Regions from separate parts of the Vallitalea sediminicola genome, predicted to be linked through region 1. Evidence: predicted binding sites of a transcription regulator. Region 1 holds the regulator's gene; each other region holds the start of a gene.
What was found. Region 1 encodes Rex, which represses fermentation and respiration genes when NADH is low (regulators of the CRP and FNR family bind a similar motif). Its sites were predicted from a motif close to ATTGTTAANTANTTAACAAT; they were not measured.
Positions count from the first base shown of each region.

Region 2: the regulator Rex is predicted to act here: its motif matches at 2,969-2,988, upstream of ACX6CF_RS08460 (oxidoreductase).
Region 3: the regulator Rex is predicted to act here: its motif matches at 3,189-3,208, upstream of rsxC (electron transport complex subunit RsxC).
Region 4: the regulator Rex is predicted to act here: its motif matches at 2,627-2,646, upstream of ACX6CF_RS03515 (DUF5692 family protein).

Region 1 is NZ_BTPT01000014.1:30,927-36,581, forward strand. Features, by position in the region: gene ACX6CF_RS06270 (isocitrate/isopropylmalate family dehydrogenase) at 1-15, shown strand, start outside; gene ACX6CF_RS06275 (GntR family transcriptional regulator) at 188-874, shown strand; gene ACX6CF_RS06280 (ABC-F family ATP-binding cassette domain-containing protein) at 895-2,829, opposite strand; gene ACX6CF_RS06285 (hypothetical protein) at 3,046-3,441, shown strand; gene ACX6CF_RS06290 (redox-sensing transcriptional repressor Rex) at 3,873-4,508, shown strand; gene ACX6CF_RS06295 (hypothetical protein) at 4,692-5,306, shown strand; gene acpS (holo-ACP synthase) at 5,303-5,655, shown strand, end outside.
Region 2 is NZ_BTPT01000018.1:83,455-89,109, reverse strand. Features, by position in the region: gene ACX6CF_RS08475 (hypothetical protein) at 1-219, opposite strand, end outside; gene ACX6CF_RS08470 (methyl-accepting chemotaxis protein) at 545-2,116, opposite strand; gene ACX6CF_RS08465 (TetR/AcrR family transcriptional regulator) at 2,266-2,853, opposite strand; gene ACX6CF_RS08460 (oxidoreductase) at 3,088-5,076, shown strand; gene ACX6CF_RS08455 (VanZ family protein) at 5,223-5,655, opposite strand, start outside.
Region 3 is NZ_BTPT01000006.1:7,527-13,181, reverse strand. Features, by position in the region: gene rsxE (electron transport complex subunit RsxE) at 1-28, opposite strand, end outside; gene ACX6CF_RS02485 (RnfABCDGE type electron transport complex subunit G) at 30-602, opposite strand; gene ACX6CF_RS02480 (RnfABCDGE type electron transport complex subunit D) at 592-1,533, opposite strand; gene rsxC (electron transport complex subunit RsxC) at 1,589-2,908, opposite strand; gene ACX6CF_RS02470 (ATP-binding protein) at 3,258-3,818, opposite strand; gene ACX6CF_RS02465 (DRTGG domain-containing protein) at 3,871-4,206, opposite strand; gene ACX6CF_RS02460 ([Fe-Fe] hydrogenase large subunit C-terminal domain-containing protein) at 4,209-5,549, opposite strand; gene ACX6CF_RS02455 (ATP-binding protein) at 5,609-5,655, opposite strand, start outside.
Region 4 is NZ_BTPT01000008.1:72,208-77,862, forward strand. Features, by position in the region: gene ACX6CF_RS03500 (ABC transporter ATP-binding protein) at 1-1,272, shown strand, start outside; gene ACX6CF_RS03505 (L-2-amino-thiazoline-4-carboxylic acid hydrolase) at 1,262-1,864, shown strand; gene ACX6CF_RS03510 (DUF805 domain-containing protein) at 1,909-2,325, opposite strand; gene ACX6CF_RS03515 (DUF5692 family protein) at 2,680-3,615, shown strand; gene ACX6CF_RS03520 (SLC5/6 family protein) at 3,843-4,997, shown strand; gene ACX6CF_RS03525 (metallophosphoesterase) at 5,035-5,655, shown strand, end outside.

The DNA.
Region 1 (5,655 bases):
ATTGAAAAATTATAAATTATGTGTATAATATATATGTTGCATACGAATTTTTATTTATACTTTACATAGGATAAATATTGTAATATTATTTAAAAGAGAATTAGTGTAATATATATAGCATACACAATTAATATATGGAAGACTTCATATTAATAAGTGTATCCTATAAATAAGAGGAGGCACACCAGTGAGCGAGTATAATCTTCACGAAGAAGTAACTGATAAATACTCTTTAAGAGGTAGAGTTTTTAACAAAATACGAGAAGATATATTAAAGGGTAGATATAAGAATAATGAACCTTTAAAAGAAACACAGATATCTAGAGAATTAGGGGTTAGTAGAACACCCGTAAGAGAAGCTATAAGACAACTAGAATTAGAAGGTCTAGTAACAATTATACCAAACAAAGGTGCAGTAGTTTCTGGAATTGATGCTAAGGATATACAAGATATCTATGAAATAAGGTCGTTGATTGAAGGATTATCTGCTAGATGGGCAACTACTAACATAAATGAAGAACAACTTGAATTACTAGAAGAGATTGTTTATTTATCTGAATTTCATTATAAAAAAGGACATTTAGATCAACTTTATGAATTAGATACCAAATTTCATGAGGCGTTATACCAAGCTTCACATAGTAAAATATTAAAACATGTTTTATCAGATTTCCATCATTATGTTCAAAGAATAAGAAGAGCTTCAATTTCATCTGAGGCAAGAGCTAAAAAATCAGTTGAAGAACATAAAGCGATTGTGGAAGCTATAAAATTGGGTGATGAGAATAAAGTAGAAGAATTAACTAATCTACATGTGAAAAATACATTGAAAAATGTAGTGGATCACAAATTAATGGATATAATAGGAAAATAACATAAAAGGGAGAATTTACTCTAACAGAGTAATTTCTCCCATTTTTCATATAGATTTTCTAAATCATTTTCATAAGTAGTTTTTTCATCAAGGAGCTTTGTAGCTTTTTCAGCATTCGTATATATTTCTTCAAGACACAACTGATCATCAATTGATGAAATATCGTTTTCAAGTTGGTGTATTTCAGTTTCTAATTTTTTTATCTGATTATTAAGTTTACGTTTATTTGCTTGTTCATCTTTACTTTTTAACCAGTCTTGTTTATTAGAAGTAGCAATAGGAATGTCGGTATATTTATTATTATCTATACTATTTTCTAATTCAAGTAATCGTTGTTTTTCTTCTTCTTGTTTCTTTTCTATTAAATAATTATAATTTCCTAAGAAACTATTTAATTTATTAGGGGTTAGTTCCAATACTCTTGTTGCTATTTTATTTATAAAATAACGATCATGAGAAATGAATAGAACAGTGCCGGTATAATTATTTATAGCTGATTCAAGAATTTCTTTCGATATAATGTCCAGATGATTAGTAGGCTCATCCAGAAGTAAGAAATTAGAATTTGATAACATGAGTTTAGCGAGTATCAATCTGCCTTTTTCACCACCGCTTAGACTAGATATTTTTTTAAAGACATCGTCACCAGTGAATAAGAAAGCCGCTAATGTATTTCGTATGTGTCCTGTGTTCATATTCGGATACTCATCAGATATTTCTTCAATTAAATTATTATTTGGATTTAGCGTTGTATGTTCTTGATCGTAATATCCTGTTTTTACTTTAGCTCCAAGTGAAATTTTACCGGTGTCCCCAGTTAATTCATTGCTTATAATACGAAATAATGTTGTTTTACCTGTACCATTATCACCAATAAGTGCAATTTTTTCACCTCGTTTAATTTGAAAATCAAGGTGAGAAAATAGATGTTTATTATCAAATGATTTGGAAACATCAGTGGCAGTAAGAACATCATTACCACTTATAACTCTGGGGGATAACTTAAGATTCATCTTATCATTAATTAATGTAGGTTTATCAATCATATTAATTTTATCTAGTTGTTTTTCACGACTTTGAGCTCTTTTGATTAGCTTATCCCTACCATGAGATCTAAGTTCACGAATTACCTCTTCTTGCCTTTTTACTTCTTTTTGTTGCTCTATATAATGTTTGACGCTAATATCTTGATTAATGGCCTTGTGCTTTATATAAAAGCTATAATTACCGTTATATATATGAGAATGAGTGTTATCTATTTCAATAACTTTATTCACTATTTTATCAAGAAAATAACGGTCATGTGAAATAATTATAACAGTACCTTGATAATTACATAAAAAACCCTCTAACCATTCACATGCGTTAATGTCTAAATGGTTAGTAGGTTCATCTAACAGTAATATATCTGGCTTTTCTAGAAGTATTTTTGCTAGGGCTACTCTTGTTTTCTGTCCTCCAGAAAGGATTGATATATTAGAGGAGAAGTCTTCTTCACAAAAGCCAAGACCTTTTAACACACCTTTTATATTACTTTTGTAGCCGTATCCATTATTGATTTCGAAAGTATGTTGAAGATCAGAATATGATTTCATAAGTGCATTTAGAGCTTCGCTACCATCATCTAATTCAGACATTTTGACTTCATAATCTCTTAGGGTATTTTCCATTTGGATTATTTCTTTACAGGTTAGCAGCATTTCATCATAAATAGTCTTCTCAGAAGATAGAGTACTATTTTGTGATAGATATCCAAGTTTGGTTAAACTATTAACTATAACTTGTCCAGAATCTGCTTCTAATTCATTGGTGATAATCTTAAATAGTGTTGATTTTCCAGCACCGTTAATACCTACAATAGCTGCTTTATCACCTTTTTCTAACCAAAAATTTATATTATCGAGTACTGTATTCGTTACAAATGCTTTGCATATATTTTTACATGATAAAATCATAGTTGCCTCCTATTAATATTAAAATTACCATACTATGATACCATTAATCACTAGTTTTGAAAAGTTAAAGGGTTTAAAATCAGAGGTTTTTGGTTAGTATATTAATAATTATGTGATTATTAAACGAGGTTTAACCTCTTTTGTTCATACATAAGAATAAATTTCTTTAGGACAACATATATATGATAAAAGAACTTTTCTAAAGGGGATGATGACTTGAGTCGTAATGCAGGTTATATGAAAAAATTGAGAAAAGCTCGTGTAGAGAGAAAACAATGTATAAGATGTGGTAAATCTTTATCACAAGAATCACTTATTAGAGGTGTTAAACAATGTGAAAAATGCCTTGATTATCAACGCAAAAGGAAATTAGGACAGATTAGTTCAAAAGTAAATACAACTTATTTCTATAATAGACAATATAAAAAGGATGAGATAAAGAGAAAAGAGTTAGGGAATTATATGGTTGAAAATAAAATAACCATTAAGGATCTAGCCAAAGAATCTAATTTATCTCAAAGAACTATACAAAGAATATTATATACTGATGCAAACTATACAAAAAAAACTAAAGATGCTATTAATAGATATCTAGGGAAAGAACTTTTATAGATAATAATAGTAGAACTGAATTCTATTTTTAAAATATATGGATAGAAATGTTTTTATATGCGCTGATAAGACTTTTTAAAGTACAAATTCGTTATACGAAATGAGGCGCAGCCTCTTTTGTTCTTTTATTACAATAAATATGTATGAATTTTAGGATATTAAAATTTTTTATAAGTACAATTTTCTAGAAAAAGCTGTAAAATATCAGGGTTTTGTGATATAATTTATAAAATATAGATTGAATACAAAAAACATTTAATTGTTTTTAACTATATTTACTAAATATAGGATTTGTGTTAATGATTTTTACTGTGATAATACATAAAGAATAAGGGTTTATCCGCATTTGATTATTTGACATAGATTTAACAACCATATATAATTATTTGTATAAAAGTTCCAAAATAGTATCAGGATTGGGGATTGATTATATGATACAAAAGAAAATATCAACGGCGGTAATTAAAAGATTACCAAAATACTACAGATACTTAGGAGACTTATTGGAAAACGATGTTGTAAGGATTTCCTCTAAAGAATTAAGTAACAGAATGGGTGTAACAGCTTCACAAATCAGACAAGATTTAAATAATTTTGGAGGGTTTGGTCAACAAGGTTACGGCTATAATGTTGAATATTTATATAACGCTATAGGTAAAATACTTGGTCTAGAGAATAAATATAATACAATTATTGTTGGAGCAGGGAACTTAGGTCAAGCCCTTGCTAATTATACTAATTTTGATAAAAGAGGTTTCGAAGTTAAAGGGCTTTTTGATGTTAACCCGAGGCTCGTTGGTATAACTGTAAGAGGTATTGAAATCAAAGATTTAGATGAAATGGGAGATTTCATAAAACAAAATAGCATTGATTTAGCAATTTTAACATTACCAAAACAGAAAGCACCAAAAGTTGCTAATGATTTAGTTAGTTATGGGATAAAAGGAATATGGAATTTTGCTCCTATTGACCTAAAATTATCTAATGAAAATGTTATTGTAGAAAATGTACATTTGTTAGACAGTTTGATGACTCTCTCATATAATATCAAAGGAGAATATAATTAAGCGTCTGTAATTTATGTTCCTTAAGAATGAATAACTATTCGTAGAGGTTATTAGGTACTCATGTATTTGGGTACCTTTTAATTATATTGTGCTATAGAATATTATATTTTGTTACGATATAATTAATATAGAAAAAATTTTATTATATGACTAGGTATATATAAATAATGAGGACGTGAATATATGTTTTTTGCAAAACAAAAGATTGAAAAGCCAATTAATATAGAAAAAAAAGTACATATCCTAACATTGGATAATAGATGGCATGAACTTTTTAAAAGCAATAATAAACCAAAAAAAATAGCTGATCTTGAAAAAAAGCTTAATAAACTAATTGGCGAACAAGGACAACTTACAAATGATCTGAAAGAATATACGTTACTTAAAAAGAAAATGATGGTGGATATAGTTGATAATATGAAAGAAGCCATTGAAGATGAAGATGATAAAGCCATAGGCGAAATGGAAAAAAGCAAGAAATACATCAATGACATTAAGGTTAAGCTAGATAAGATGGAATCTAGAATGGAAAACGTACCTAAAGAAATTGAAACCATCAATAAAGAATTATTAGAATATACCATGCAAGATTGTTATATGAGAATGTATAATACAAAAAATGAATTAGACGAATTACATGAATGGATTGAAAAAGTCAGGATAGAGTTGAAAGAAAAAGCTGTTAGACAGACTGAGGCAAAAGAAAAATATGATAAGATATATTCTTATATGCATGATTTAGTAGGATATGAAGTCATTGAATTATATGATAAAAAATATCTAGGAGGAAGTAAATGATAAAAGGAATAGGTAATGATATTGTTGAAGTTGATAGAATAGAAAAGGCTATTCACAATAAAAGATTCCTAGAAAAATTTTTTACATCCGATGAAAATAAATTATTTGCAGCTAAAAATTATAGAGGTGAAACAATAGCAGGCAATTTTGCTGTTAAGGAATCAGTTTCTAAGGTTCTTGGTACAGGTTTTGTACATTTTGCTCCTATAGATATTGAAGTCTTACGTGATGATAAGGGTAAACCTTATGTAATTTTATATAATGGTGCTAAAGATTTAGCACGACAACTTGATATTTCTATGATACATGTATCCATATCACATTCAAAAGATAATGTAATAGCTATAGC
Region 2 (5,655 bases), on a different contig from region 1:
ATTATCATCTAACCAATGGAAACCTACAAAATCTTTTACTTCAATAATTTGCTTAATTGCCAAAATATTATTTATGTCTTCCTCTTGATCATCTAGAACAACAATACTTCCTTCATCCACACCTTTTGCATTAATATTACTACATGCAGTTAAATTACATGTTGTCATGCTTGCCATTAATAAAACACATAAGATTTTCCTAAAATTCATCTTATCCATTATACATCCTCCTTAATTTTCAAATGAGTATCTAATCTCCCATTTATAAAAATTATAAGATCATTATTTTTCAAAACTATATTAAAAATGTTTCTAAGTTGTAAATTATAAATTTTAACTTGAATTTCTATATTACTGCCCATAATCATGAGTAACATTATATAATAATATACAATTATTATTCAACCTGATTTTCTTATTATTAATTAAAATGTCTCTTTTTTATAAACACATGATAATTGCATATCTATTCTATAACATTAATAAACTCAACCAATATTCTTATCTTGTAAAGAATATTGGTTGAGTAATCCTTCTAACCACATCACTTAAAATTAGTTATAGTCTCAAGGGCTAATCCAACTTGATATATTATTCCATCATCCATGATAGATAGGAACTTATAATATTTATTATCTTCAACTCGTCTTTTTATTGGAGTTGAAATATATTTTTCATTACCATTTCTGAGCTTTTGATATATAGGATCTATTTTAAATAAATCTAAACCAATAGCTTCTCTTGCATTGCAATATTCTACAATTCCTTGATTATTAGTTATGTATACAGCATCTACACCTAGTTTTGGAATCAATACATCTATATTTTCATTAGAGATTTGATAATATTGGTTATTGGTATCAACTTTCAACTGTTTCACAGCTTCAAGCATCTTACCTTCCATTACTTTGTTGGCAACATTCTGTAACATTGAATCAGCACTATTAGTAAGATCACCTGTGATATTTTTTAATGTCTCACATTCTTCATCTTGAACTATTACTTGTGCCGCAGTTTCTTGCATCTGGGAAGTTATTTCTTCAGAAAATGAAGTAATATCCAATACATTAGCTGCTATATTTTCACTGCTTAACCTCACCTCTTGAATTGAATTACTCATTTGGTTAATTTTTTCCATACTAATATTTAATGAATCTTGAATACTATTAAAATCATTTATATTCTTAAGAATTACTTCATAACTTTCGTTAACAGAAATGCTTCCATCTTCAATTGATTTTGCAAAAGTAAGTAGATCATTTTGTAAAATCATAATTACTTCTTTTATTCTACTAGATACATTATTAGTTTCAGCTGCGAGTCTGCTGACTTCATTAGCAACTATTGTAAATCCTTTACCTTGCTCCCCTGCTCGTGCAGCTTCGATTGAAGCATTTAGAGCCAGCATACTGGTATGCTCTGCAATGGAAGATACCAAACTATTTAAATTGGTTACTTCCTCTGAATAATTTTTCAACACAGATATCTGTCCACTGATATTTGAGAATAATTCCTGTACATTTATTATTTTATCTTGAATTTCTGAGGTTTCTTTTATACCATTTTTCACACTTTTTATTGTGGAAGAAGCATAGGATGCTGTTTCATCCATTTTACTACTTAAATTGAAAACTGTTTCATATATTTGGTCAATTTTGGCTCTTATTTCTTGGAGCATTATGAATTGTTTTCCTCCATTTGTTGATGTCAAATTTGCTGAAGATGCCACCCTATCCATGGAAGAATCAAGTTTGACTGATATAGCAGTTAGCTGAGCTGAAATTTCATTAATTTTTTGAGAGATATAAACTTGTTCTTTAAAACTTGATTTAAGATTAGATATCAAATGTTTTAATTCCCTGTCACATGCTTTGTCTCTAGTTGTCAATTCAGTAACATCAAACATAAGATTATTATTATTAATTCTTTTAATACAATTAATGAATGATTGATACTTTTTCTGCTTATTTGTTTCATATACTATACTTATGATTATTGATATCATCATTGTAATTAAAATACCAATTATCATTCCGTCTTTTATAGTACAAGCAACAAGAACTATCAAGGAATATATACCCCCTAAAACAACACCCAAAAAGATACCTTTTTTCATAATGTACTCCTTTAATCTTAATAAAATTGTTAAGCTTTTACAAATAAAGCTCTTATCGGCCTTATTTTTTCAATATTTCTTATAATAATTATTATATCATATTAAAAAAACCTTAACAACATTATCAGATTCAAGTTACTTATATAATACTAAATACTCTGTAAGTATGCCTTAATAATATTAGATGTCTTTTTAGAAATGTCATATTCACCAAAACAAATTGCCCAATTATATAATATTCCTCTTGAAATAATTAGTAACTCTTCTGTTATTTGATCTGCAGTTTTATCCGAAGATAATTCTCCATTACCTAAACCTTTTTCAACTAATTGGTGTAAACCTTTTGGTAATCCACGTTCAGCTGAAAGAAAGAAAGCACTTGCGTTATCCATTTGTGCTTTGTATATGTTTCGAATTATATCTACCCCCATATTTTTTGCATAGAGACCTTGTTCACATAGATATCCTATAATCGCATTTTTTATAGTTGAAGAATCTATTTTCTTAATGACTTCTTCTTGAAAAAATTGATCAGTACGTGTATAAGCAGCAACAACAATACCTGATTTGCTACCGAAATGGTGATAAAAAGCACCAGTAGATACCCCTGAACTTTCGCAAATTTCCTGGATACTTATATCATCAAAATTTTTATATTTCATTAGCTTAAGTGCCTCATCTAATATATGACTCTTAGTTCTTTCCGCTTGAAGAGTTCTAGATGTCTTCTTTTTCATAATTCGTATATCTCCTTTTTACTATCTTACATAATAATATATATTATAATGCTCTATTAATCAACAAAAGATAATTTTTTGTTACTATAATTAATAGCTTCTTACAAATTTATACATTGATAAAAAATAAACAAAATCCTTGACTACTTCCATAGGATATACTATACTGAATTTAACATAATTAATTCGGTGAAACTATTATGTTGAATCATAATTTGTAAAGGAGAGGCTTATATGGCAAACTATTATCCAGAATTATTTACTCCAACGTATATTGGAAAAGTAAAGATCAAAAACAAATTGTCAATGGCACCAATGGGTCCTGTTGGTTATGCAGATGCAAACGGAGCTCTAAATCAAAGAATCCAAGATTACTATGTTGAGAGAGCAAAAGGAGGAATAGGTCTAATTATTACAGGTATCTGTAATGTAGATATGGACATGGAAAAAATGGCGAAAGCTGGTCTTCCTAGCCCTACTCAAACCCCTCTTGCTTTTATCCATTCAGCATATCAAATGAATGAACGTATCCATGCTTATGGCACTAAAGTATTTATTCAGCTTACAGGTGGTCTTGGACGAAGTGCTTTACCTGGATTCGTAAATAAGTATATTGCTCCTTCAGAAAATGAGAACCGTTTTGATCCTAATATCGTACACAGAGAAATGACTATAGAAGAAATTCAAACATTAATTCAAAAGTTTGTTACTGCCGCAGTAATCTCTAAAAAATCAGGATTTGATGGCGTGGAGATTCATGCTGTTCATGAAGGTTATTTGCTAGATCAATTTGCAATATCATTTTTTAATAAAAGAACAGATGAATATGGTGGTTCATTAGAAAACAGATTACGTATCGCCACTGATATTGTAAAAGGCATTAAAAAGGCATGTGGAAATGATTTTCCAGTTTCATTAAGATATAGTTTGAAAAGTTGTATGAAAGGTCTTAGACAAGGTGGTCTTCCTGGAGAAGAATATGAAGAGGTGGGAAGAGATATTGATGAAGGTATTGAAGCCGCTAAGATTCTGGTTGATGCTGGATATGATGCTCTTAATGTAGATGCTGGAACTTATGATTCATGGTATTGGAATCATCCACCTATGTATTTTGAAGAAGGTACATATCGTGAATTTGGAAAAATATTAAAAGAAAACGTTGACGTCCCAATTATTTTAGCTGGTAGAATGGAAAATCCTGATATGGCAGTTGAATCTTTAAAAGATAGTTGTGATATTATTGGTTTAGGTAGACAATTATTAACTGATTCAAATTATCCAAAAAAAATACGCGCAGGTAAGTTAGATGAAATTCGGCCATGTCTAGGATGTCATGAAGGATGTCTTGGAAGAATATCCAACGCCCCTGTTAGCTGTGCTGTTAATCCAGCTTGTGGACGCGAAAAAATATATGGTCTTACTCCTACAATGAAAAAGAAACATTTTCTTATCATTGGTGGTGGAGTAGCTGGAATGGAATCAGCTAGAGTATTAGCGCTAAGAGGTCATGAAGTTACTCTATGTGAGAAAAGCAATAATCTAGGTGGAAATCTTATACCAGGTGGTGTTCCTGATTTTAAGAGATATGATAGAGCATTAGTTAATTGGTATAAGAGACAGCTCGAATTATTGAATATTACAATAAAAATGAATTGTGATATAAACATAACTGATATAGATTCTTATAATGCTGATGAAATCATTGTTGCCACAGGTTCAACTCCTATAATACCTAATTTTGACGGTGCAAAAGGTATTGTTTCAGCTAATGATATCTTAGTTGGTAAGGCTACTGCTGGTAAAGATGTAGTTATTATCGGCGGCGGTTTAGTTGGTTGTGAAACAGGCTTATGGCTTGCTGGAAAAGGTTCTAATGTAACAGTTGTTGAAATGGCTAATGATATATTAGGCGGACCTCATGGATTACCTCATATGAATCAATACATGTTACAAGACTTATTAGACTATAATAATGTAAAAATCAAAACTAATACAATGGTAGTTTCTGTAGATAATAATGAAGTTACTGTTAAAAATGCAGAAGGAGCTCATGACATATCAGCTGATACAATAATTTCTGCTATTGGGTATAGAGAAAATAATCATCTGTATGATGAATTACTTGAAAAAGACATTCCTGTATATAATATTGGAGATTCACAAAAGGTACATAATATTATGTATGCTATATGGAATTCTTATGAATTAGCAAGAGAATTATAATCCAAATCTCATATATCAACGCTTACATCACTTAATTAGTGAAGAATGTTAATTTAATTTTTAAAACTTCAAAAATAGAATGCACTATTATAATAAATCTACTAATCGTTTTAGTAACTACGATTAGATTTATTTAAAAGTGCATTCTAAGATTCTTGAGAAACTTTATCTTTTTTATAACTAATAACATTTTTAGTACAACTTATTTTTTCATAGAAGAATTGTTTTTCTCCTTTAACAATAGATACTAACATACTAATTGCAACTATGACATCAAGAACAAAAATCCCCCCAAAGATAATAACTTGAAACATTACTAATCCTTGACTTATATTAATTACTATTATGTTTATCCCAATAAAACCATAATATAGGAAACCATATCTTAATAGCACCTCTTTGAACGATACTCTAGTATCTTTTCCCTGAATTCTAATTGATGTTAATAATTTTCCAATAGTCCGTCCGTTAGTAAAATATACCCCTATTACAAAATATATCATTACTATAAAGAAATATTCAATGAGTCTCTGTGTATTACATAAAATACTAATAATACTCCAATCAATTACAAAGGCT
Region 3 (5,655 bases), on a different contig from region 1:
CATTTTTGAATACTTTACCTAATTTCATCTTACTGTGCCCCCTTACTAAAATTATTATTGAAATAATCAATAGCTACATTAACAGCATTAGTTACGGCTCTTGAAGATATTGTTGCACCACTTAGTGCATCAATTTCATCATCAGTATCTGCTCCATCTTTTACTACAGTCAACTGTTCAGTAGGCTTTTCTTTAAACTGATCTTTAAATTTATCACTGTCAGCATTAGCACCAAGACCAGGTGTTTCACTATGCTTAATAATATCAATACCTGCAATGGTACCATTAGAATTAATTCCTACAATCAATTCTATCTCGCCGCCATAACCTTCTTTTGTAACTAATTTAAAAGCATAACCTAAGATTTCGTCATCTCCATTAGCCAAGTAAATCTCAGAAATCACTGGTTGTTCTGATAAATCTTCTTCGACTTGTTGGAAAGTTGCATCTTTTATAACGCTGTTAAGTGCCGCATCTCTAATTTTTATTTGTTGGTCGGCAATGGGATCTTTGGTTACAGTATATGTTAATCCAAGTAATAATCCTGCACATACAGTAATCGCAAATAAGATTAAAGCATCTTTAACAATATTATTTTTCATTCTTAGCCACCTCCCCAAAAGCTTTAGGGATTGTAAATTTATCAATCAATGGTACAAAAAGATTCATAATAATTATGGCAAATGATACGCCTTCAGGATAACTACCATATATTCTTATAACGGCAGTAAGTATACCACAACCTAGCCCCATGATAATTTGTCCTGTTTTTGTCATAGGAGATGATGAATAATCTGTTGCCATATAAATAGCACCTATCATTAAACCACCACTAAAAATTTGATACGCTGCATAATTAATATCAAATCCTTTACCACCAATGATTAAAGAAAGTACAAATACTGTACCAATATATAATACTGGTATTCTCCAATTAATTATTTTTCTAACTAATAGATAAATACCTCCTAACAATAAAGCTATTGCTGAAGTTTCTCCAATACACCCTCCTATAAAACCAAAGAATGTATCTGCAATACTTGGAAGACTTCCTGCACCTTCTTTTAATATTCCTAAAGGTGTAGCTGTAGTTACTCCATCAAGTTCCCATCTAGTCATTAATCCCGCAAAAGATATAAGTAGAAATGCTCTCGCACCAAGCGCAGGATTCATAAAATTCTGTCCTAGTCCACCAAATAATTGTTTAACAATAATTATAGCCACGACACTTCCTAAAATTGGTAACCAATAAGGAACTGTATGTGGTAGATTAAGTGCTAATAATATACCCGTTACAATTGCACTATAATCAGCTATACTAACCTTTCGCTTAGTTAGTAATTGAAATAGTGCTTCTGATGCAACACACGATATTACACAAATTAAAACGATAATTAATGCTCTCACACCAAAATTATATATTCCAAACAAAGTCGCTGGCATTAAAGCAATAACTACATCCCTCATAATTTTATCAGCAGTTTTGTCTGAACGAATATGAGGTGAAGATGATACTATATATTGATCTGTCACAACTAAACCCTCCTACTTAAAACATTAGAAATTAGTTTATTTAATTCTTTATATCTTATTTCTTCTTCTTAGCCATTATAGTCCTTTTGGTTGTTCTGATAGAATGGGTCAAATGCCTATTGGAAGGACATATATATGAACAGGCTCCACATTCTATACAATTCATTCCTTTATATTTGACAAACAAATCATCTTCATTGTTTATAGCAAATTTATTAAGCTCTAAAGGTAATAAATTCATAGGACATATGCTTACACATTTACCGCATCTAATACAATTGCTTTCATCATTTTGCATTGCTTCTTTTTTGGTCAGGCAAAGAATAGATGAAGATCCTTTTATAACCGGTACATCTAATGAAAATAGTGCTAATCCCATCATAGGTCCACCTGAGATAACTTTTGCAGGCTCTTCTTTAAAACCGCCAGCAGCTTCTATTAATTCTCTATAACTGGTACCGATTCTCACCTTAAAATTCTGTGGTTCTTTTATTGCTCCCCCACTTACAGTAACAATCCTTCTCATAAGAGGTCTTCCTCTAAGAACCGCTCTGTGAATAGCTACTACTGTATCTATATTCTGTACAATACAACCGACGTCAGCTGGTAATCCACCCGCTGGTACTTCTCTTTTGGTTATAGAATAGATTAGTTGCTTTTCAGCCCCTTGTGGATATTTTGTTTTTAACGTTCCAACACTAATATTACTAATGCCTTTTACAGCTTCTTTCATAGCTTTAATTGCATCAGGTTTATTATCTTCTATTCCTATAACCCCTTTGGCATCTGGAAATAGGTGTAGTATTATTTCAAGCCCTTTTACAACTCTTTGAGTTTCTTCAATCATAATTCTATGATCAGATGTTAGATAAGGCTCGCACTCTGCACCATTAACGATAATATAATCAATCTTTTTGTCTGGAGGTGGTGATAATTTTATGAATGTAGGGAATGTCGCTCCACCCATACCTACTATACCAGCCTCTTTAATAATATTAATTATTTCTTCCCTAGAAAGGTTCTTATAATCCTTTCTTTCTTTCATAGTTTCAATTTCCGTATATTCTCCATCATTTTCAATAACAATAGCTTGTACTTTTGAACCATTAGGATGAAGTACATCCTTAATAGCTTTAACTGTACCTGAAACTGTTGCATGGATTGGTGAAGAAACGAATCCTTGAGGTTCTCCTATTTTTTGCCCCATTAAAACTTTATCACCTTTTTTTACTAAAGGTTTACAAGGTGCTCCTATATGCTGTAACATTGGGAAAATCAAATCACCTTTTGGCATATAAATCTTAATAGGTTTTTTTTCTGTGAAATCTTTAGAATGACTAGGATGAATGCCTCTTTTAAAAGTCAATGCTCCCATTAGTATCCCCCTGCCTTTTTTGTTATTAATGAATATAATATTTTTTAACACTTTAGATATATTACTAATAAATATAACTATTAGTATTTAATGTTGTAATAGTATCCATTTCCATATTAATAATAATACAATTACCGCAGTAATACAAGAATTGATAAAAAAAGTACAAAGTAGTAATCTTGTCTATTCCCATTAATACTGCGCTATTGTTTATTGTATACAATATGCCTCCCTTCTTTTCCCCTTTAATTTACTAAAAAAAGTTATAATTAATAGTAAGTTTGTTAATTCATTAACATTTATAAAAAATCTATAAGATTAAAAAGCTCAAAGATATAGTGTTATATCTTCAAGCTTTATCTCCGTCGCTCTTAAGCTCATTAATATTTTCTTTTATAAATTCCTTTAACCATTTAATAACATCTAAATTAGTTAATGGCACTTCATCACCAAGAACTTCTTTCAGTTCTTTAGTAGAAATATCAAAAGATTCATTATTATAATAATGCTTATATTGTATATCAATATTACTATTAGAAGAAATAAGAGTTGCTATTGTTGATTCCATATCGCCAATAGGAGGTCTATCAATATGATTATAATCCATACTAGCTTTTATAAAAGTCCCTTGTTTCTCTGATGTATCAATATCTAATTTACCGTTACAGATATTACAAGTATTATCTAATAATGGTATCCCTAATCCTACTCGCCTCATGGTTCTTGATGTAGTAAAAGGATCACGAATATCTTTCATTATCTCTTTTGGTATTCCTGATCCATTATCTTTAATACTGAATTCAAAAACATTATTATTGATTAATTCCTTTACGATAATGATAATATTATTAGCATTAGCTCTTACACTATTTTGTGCAATATCAAGTATATGCATAGATAATTCTTTCATATTCAACAGATTCCTTTCATAAAATCTTTAGATATTGCTCTATATATTGAACTTATACAATTCCTAATCCTACTAGTTCACCAACAACTTCAAAAGATGATTTTTTAGTAGTCAAGATAGGAATATTTTCCTCTTCAGCTTTCATTACAGCCTCTTCTGCAACTTTAAATCCTTCTGATACAATAATACATGCCGAACCTGTAAGTACAGCTACTGCAACTATATTAACATGACTCTGGATTGTAACCCATGCATTACCTTCTTTAGCTTTACCCATTACAACACTTAACAAATCACCTACAAAACCACAAGTTATTTCACCTTGTAATCCTTCTTTACCAGCAACCAATTCAAGGTTAAGTCTTCTTTTTAATTCTGCAACTGTCATTGTTATGACCTCTTTTCTAATATCTTATTATTAATAGTTTCATTGCTAATGGATGGTGGCATTTTTTGTGATAAAGTAACCATCTGCTCTGCCATCTCTCTTACCTTTTGTCTTAACATAAATACACAATCTTCTATGTTGGCTTTACCACAGACTATGTCTTCAGCTAATGCTCTGCAAGTTGGTGCCCCACAGGAACCACAATCGATTTTTGGTAAGATATTATAAATTTCTTCTAAATGTTCTAATTTTTCAATGGCCTTTTCCACGTCATCATCAAGTTTCATAACTTGTTTTGTATCCAAAGGTTTTGACCAGTATAAGTCAATCTTTTCATCAAATAATGGAATATCTCTTTTTTTACCTTTACCACTATTGTATTTTTTAATCTTATCCATTCTATTACTAGAAACAAAACAGTTTTCTACAGTTAATGGACCACCTAGACATCCTCCAACACATGCTAGACATTCAATAAAATTAACATCATCTAGCTTACCATTTTCTACTCTCTCAAGTATCTTGATAACATTTTCAATACCATCTACAGCTATATGATTCTCAATACCTGAAGCATATCCTTCACCACCTGTATGAGCCCAGCCTATACCTGAATTACTACTCATTTGTAAAATTTCAGGCTCTTTTATGGTTTTTATTACTGGAACTAACTTCAAATACATTTCTTTCAATGATATAACCCCATCTACATACGATTCATCAATGACTTGTGGTTGTTTACTATTAGTAACTTTTGCGGCACAAGGTGAAATAAAAAATACCCCTATATCTTCTTTTTTTATTCCTTTACCTATTAAGTACTTTTTAGCATATCTTGCCATTGCCTCTTTTGGTGATATAATTGGTAAAATATTAGGTATTAAAGATGGAAATCTAATTTGTATAAGTTTTACTATTGCTGGACAAGCAGACGATATAATAGGTTTCGGTAAATTTTCTTTTGCTATGATTTTTTTACTTTCTTCTGTTATGATCTCTGCTGCTCTCGCAACTTCAAAAACTTCATCAAAACCAAGTTTTTTAAGCGCAGTCAAAATAATATTAGGATCAACGATACTTCTAAATTGTGTATATAATGTTGGAGCTGGTATAGCTACCTTAAATTTGTAATCATTAATTTTATCTAAGGGTTCTGTTACTGCTTTCTTTGCATGGTTACGACAGACACGAATGCACATACCACAATCAATACATCTTTCGTCCATTATATGTGCTTTACCATTTCTAACTCTTATGGCCTCTGTTGGACAACGCTTAATACAATCTGTACAACCAATACATTTCTCTAAATCTAACCTTACAGAATGTAGTACTTCCTCCATACTTAGCCTCCTAAACCAATTTATTTATTTAATATACCTTCTATATATATTGAAATTATCTAAGGATTTATGTTAAAAGTTAATTTAACGTTTGTTCCTTTTCCTA
Region 4 (5,655 bases), on a different contig from region 1:
AATGGCTTAATCCCTAATTACTTTGAAAATGGAAATCTTCAAGGTAATGTACATATAAACGGCAAGAATGCAGAGGAATTCCCTATGTGGGAAAGAGGTAAAAAAGTAGGTAGTGTATTTCAAGACCCAAGGACACAATTCTTTTCTAATAAAGTAGAAGGTGAGATTGCCTTTGCATGTGAGAATTATGGATTAAGGCATGATAAGATTGTGACTTGTACCAATGATATAATGAAACAACTTAAATTACAAGATTTACAAGATAAAGATTTATCTGAACTATCAAGTGGTGAACGACAAAAAGTAGCTATTGCCTCTGCAATGGTAACAAAAGCAAAAATATTGATTTTTGATGAACCATCAGCAAATCTTGATACAGAGGGTATTGATAATCTGAAAAATATTCTTGAAATATTTAAGAACAATGGAACTACAATGGTATTTGCAGAACATAGAATATATTATCTCATGAATATTGTAGATAGATTTTTATATATTGAAGATGGAAAAATCGTTAAAGAATACACAAAAGATGAAATTATGAAAATTAGCTTGTTACAGCAACAAAAATTAGGGATACGTTGCCCACATAAGACAAAAATCAATTCATTGAGAAATATATCTGTTAAACAAAAGGATAAGTCATTAATAGAACTTAAAGATGTATCATTAAGCATTAAAGGTAAAAGCATTATAGAGAATTGTTCTTTTTCAGGATATGCTGGTCAGATAATAGCTGTATTGGGAACTAATGGAGCAGGAAAAACAACACTTGCAAAAGTCATAAGTGGTATGTACAAAGAGACTGAAGGCAATATTATAATAAATGATAAGAAATACAATCATAAAAAAAGAAATAAAAAAGTATGGTATAGTGCTAATGAAACCCAGACCCAATTTTTTACCAACAGCATAGAAAAAGAAATATTGATAGGTATAGATGGATCACATGAAAAATTAGAAAAAGCAAGAGAGTTTTTGAAGTTATTTAATCTATATGATATAAGGGATAAACACCCTTATGCATTATCAGGAGGACAAAAACAAAGACTTTCAATACTATGTGGATTATTGTCTGATAGAGATATATTGATATTAGATGAACCAAGCAGTGGGCTGGATTATAGAAATATGGAAATTTTAGCCGAAGCAATAAAAAATGCAGCTTTATTGAACAAAACTATTTTATTGATTACTCATGATTATGAATTAGTTAATGCTTGTTGTACACACTATTATGATTTATCGGAGGAAAATGTATATGAACAATAATAAAATCTTAAAAAAAAGCTCAATGAAATATATATTGTTTGAAGGTCAATTAAGTGAGAGTAAAGAAATGATAACAAAAATAGAAAAAAGGTTGGGGGCGTTGATTGATAAACATGATTTATCAGATAAGAAAATGGCTGTTCACATGAAAAAGGCTATATTACCATCTATAGCTGTTTATAAGGAAATGCTTGCTTTTGGATATACAAGAGAAAGAAGTATCGAAGCTATAAAAGAATCTGCAATAATAGCTAATAAAGGAATGGCATCTTTTTTTGGATTTATTGGGAAGATACCTTTTGGTTATGCTATATTTCGTAAAATGTGTCCTATGGCTATCAAAAATAGTTTCTGCAAACCAGGATGGAATATGAAATGGATAAGTAATGATAACAAAACTATGGAATTTCATGCGAAAAGCTGTTTATACGTAGATATCATGAAAAAAGAACATTGTATGGAGTTGGTTCCCATTTTTTGTCAAGTAGATGATTACATGTATGGTAACATGAAAAATATTATTTGGGATCGAAAGAAGACTTTAGGATATGGAGATAAGGTATGTGACTTTAGATTTATTAAGAAGTCATAACATTTTATAAATATATAATCAAAAATTGTAAAAGCATAGAATGTTTATTCTATGCTTTGGTCGTAGAATGGATAATCATCATAATTCAACGGGTTATCACCATATTCGTTTTCTCCATCAGTACCACGGGCAAAAAGAAGATATAATCCAAAAATTCCAGAGATAATTCTTAAGACTGGAATTAGAGAGAGAAATTGAATCAGTACTAACCATCCAGTTTTATTCAGGTCATGTAATCGTCTCACAGTGAGTGTTAATCCTGAAATGGAACATATTATAAGTATTAAAAAATAAATACCCATAATAATATATGTATTAGTTATCGATGCATCATCAATGGTATTCATTGTTATTAAATAAGCTAGACCCATTATTATAGATAAGGGTATGCCATACAAAAAATACCTTAGGCGATTCAGACGACCATTAAAATTAAAGTACAATAATCTTAATTGTTTCATATTTAACCTCCAAATATATAAATACAATTATATAATAACATAAACTTACAAAAAAGTTAAATGTTTTATAATATAATAATTTGTTGAATTTGTTTGAATAAATAATATTGATATTGAATCATTATATATGAAGTTGAATAAATGTTAACAAGAAAGGAAATAAAACTTCTAAAACTATTTGACATATATAACAATATAAAGTAAAATTATAATGTTTGTGACATAAAATTATGTCTGTAGACAATAAAGAAACTAAATTTACAATATTTTATGTAACAATTTATAGTTGCCTACGAACAAATATGTTAAAATTATATCAATGTTATAATCAATTATTTTAGGAGGCGCAGTAATATGGGTATTTTATATGAAGCAACAAGTTTTTCAGGATGGGCGATTTGGCTTTTTGTTGTCTTTGCTTTAATGGCATTTAATGAACTTGGTCGTTCTACAAAATGGGGGGGAATTGTATTATTTTTAATCGTTCCTATAGTATTAACCTTCTCAGTTTGGCCAACAACAGCAGCTCCAGGTAATGAATATGGTACGGGAACTTGGTTTAACTGGGTGAAAACCTATTCAGCTCTTGCAGGGTGTCTTGGTTTTATGGCTATTCGTTATATTCCTTCACTGGCAAAGAAAAAGTGGGCATTATGTTTTCCGCCTTTAATCTTAGGTCTGAATATACTTGAAGCTTCATTTCGAGATTTTCAATGTTTTGCATATGGAGCATGGGATGGTAAGTACATAGATAATCTTTGGGTAATGTCAGGATCATGGAATATTATGAATGGTATAGCGGGTATTCTTAATGTTATCGCTATTTGCGGATGGGTTGGAATATTCATCTCAAAAGACAAATCAAAGGATATGATTTGGCCAGATATGATTTGGGCTTGGATTATTGCCTATGATGTATGGAATCTTGCTTATACATACAATTGTATAGCTGATCATTCATTTTACTGTGGTTTAGCGTTATTAGCTTCATGTACAATTCCAGCTTTCTTCATTAAAAGAGGAGCATGGTTACAGCATCGAGCTCAGACACTTGCTTTGTGGATTATGTTTGTTATGACAGTACCTTCATTTGCAGACCGTATAGCTCCAGTAGCTACTACTCATAATCCTAATGCATTTTTTATTTTAAGTTTATTGGCTTTGATCACAAATGCTGCACTTGTAGCTTATCAATTCAATAAAATACGTAAAAATAAACTTAATCCATTAAAAGATGAGATATATGCAGATACTGAAACATATAAAAAAGTTGTAGCAGAAAACAAATAGTAATAGTAATTAAGTTCAGTAGCTATAATTTTTATAAATAAGAGTAACAAAATATACCACCCTAAAGTGTAAAAACTGGCTGGGTGGTTTTATTCTATCAATGAAATATGCTATAATCAAATAAGTATGATTTAATTGCAATATGTTATTATTGGCAGAATACATTTTAGGTAATAAAAAAGCATAAGATAAAACCATTATTATAATTTTTAATTGGGAGGACAAAAATGAAAATAAAAAGTGAAGCTGATTTTACTGTGTACGAAGCTACAAGTATGATTGTTGGACACAGTATCGGTACGGGTATTATAGCAGTACCTTTTCTAGCAACGAAAAATAGTCTGAGAGACGTTGTTGTGATGGTAATATTAGCATATTTTATTAATGTTGTTTTACATTTGATTATTGCTGAGTTGTCATATAATAATGGTGGTGTTCAGCTTGTTAAAAGTTTTGAAGGTGAATTGTTTAAGGGGAAAGGTAAAAAAATATTTAGTTGGATTATGTTTACAGTTTATGGATTAGCAATTGTAGTTGGAGTTAGCGGTAATATCAACGGGGGAGCTCAAATAATTTGCAATTGGCTGAATATATCATTTTCTATGGCTCAGGTGATATATTATCTTTTAGCTGGTATAGTTGTTTTTATGGGAATGAAGGCTGTGGGTATTGCTCAAAAATATACTGTTTCTGTTTTGATAGTAATAGTAATAACTATAAGTATTGGAACTTTTATGAAACCAATAAATACTGTTCAAGCATCCAAAATACAAATCAATAATCTGTTGGGATTATATAGCATGGTGGTTTTTGCAACTTCTGCAAATCAAGCTGTTATCCAATCGGTGAAAGGATTAAAAGGTGATGTTAAAAAAATTAGAACTTCAATTTTCTTAGGTTTTGCTATATCATCAATATTTGTGTTGATTGTGACAACAACTGTACTGTTAGGGGTAAAAGGTTCACTGGATAAAGAACTTGCATATCTTCAATTAGGTGAGAATATTGGACGTTGGGCAGCTATACTCGCAGGATTATTTTCATTGTTTGCTCTTTTAACCACATTTTGGTCAAACACACTAAGTCTTCGTGATGTTGTCCATGAACAGATTGGAATAAATAATAAGGTATGTTGGTTACTTGCTACAATACCATCATTACTATTTGCCATATTTGGTGTAAATAGTTTCATCATATTGACAAGAATAATGTCAGGAGTAGTTGTTCTGGTTGCAGTCATGTTGGTATTTACATATAACAAATCAAGGAAAAAAGCTGGTGCTAGTCCAATCTGTGGCAGATTCGGAACAATGGCATTCCAAGTTATCATGGTAGTATCTACTATAATCTGTGCAGTTGGTGCCATGATGCCATTAACTTAACCATATAAGATCAATATATAATAGGAGGGATTAAGGTATGTATGATAATCCTATGTTCTACAAAGATGTAGACAATCATTTTGCAATCAATATAGGTAATAAACCATATAAGATATTACAATTAACTGATTTGCACTTCGGATTTGGTGTATTATCTAGAAAACAAGATGAATTAGGTATGGATGCTGTTACAAAATTAGTTAAACAAACAAAACCTTCTTTAATTATTTTAACAGGAGACAGTATTTTTCCTTTTATATTTAAATCTGGTACTAGAAATAATATAAAGCAGGCTAAAAAATTAGTTGAATTTATGGATTCATTTCAGATTCCTTATGCTTTTTTATTTGGCAATCATGATATTGAAATGGGGTCAAAAGGGGATAAAAATCAAATCTCAGATATTATAATAGAGGGGAAATATAGTATTTTTGCTAAGGGTGAAAAAGACCTTACTGGAGAAGGCAATTATATAATAAAATTAGTTGACAATGAAAAGTTACTAATGGCTCTTGTAATCTTAGATTCCAATATGTACAGGGATGGATGGTTCTACAGTGGATTTGACTGTATTCATGAAGATCAAACAGCATGGTGTATGAAAGAACTATCCGTATTAAGAAAACAAAATGATGATTTAAAAGCTTTAGCATTTTTC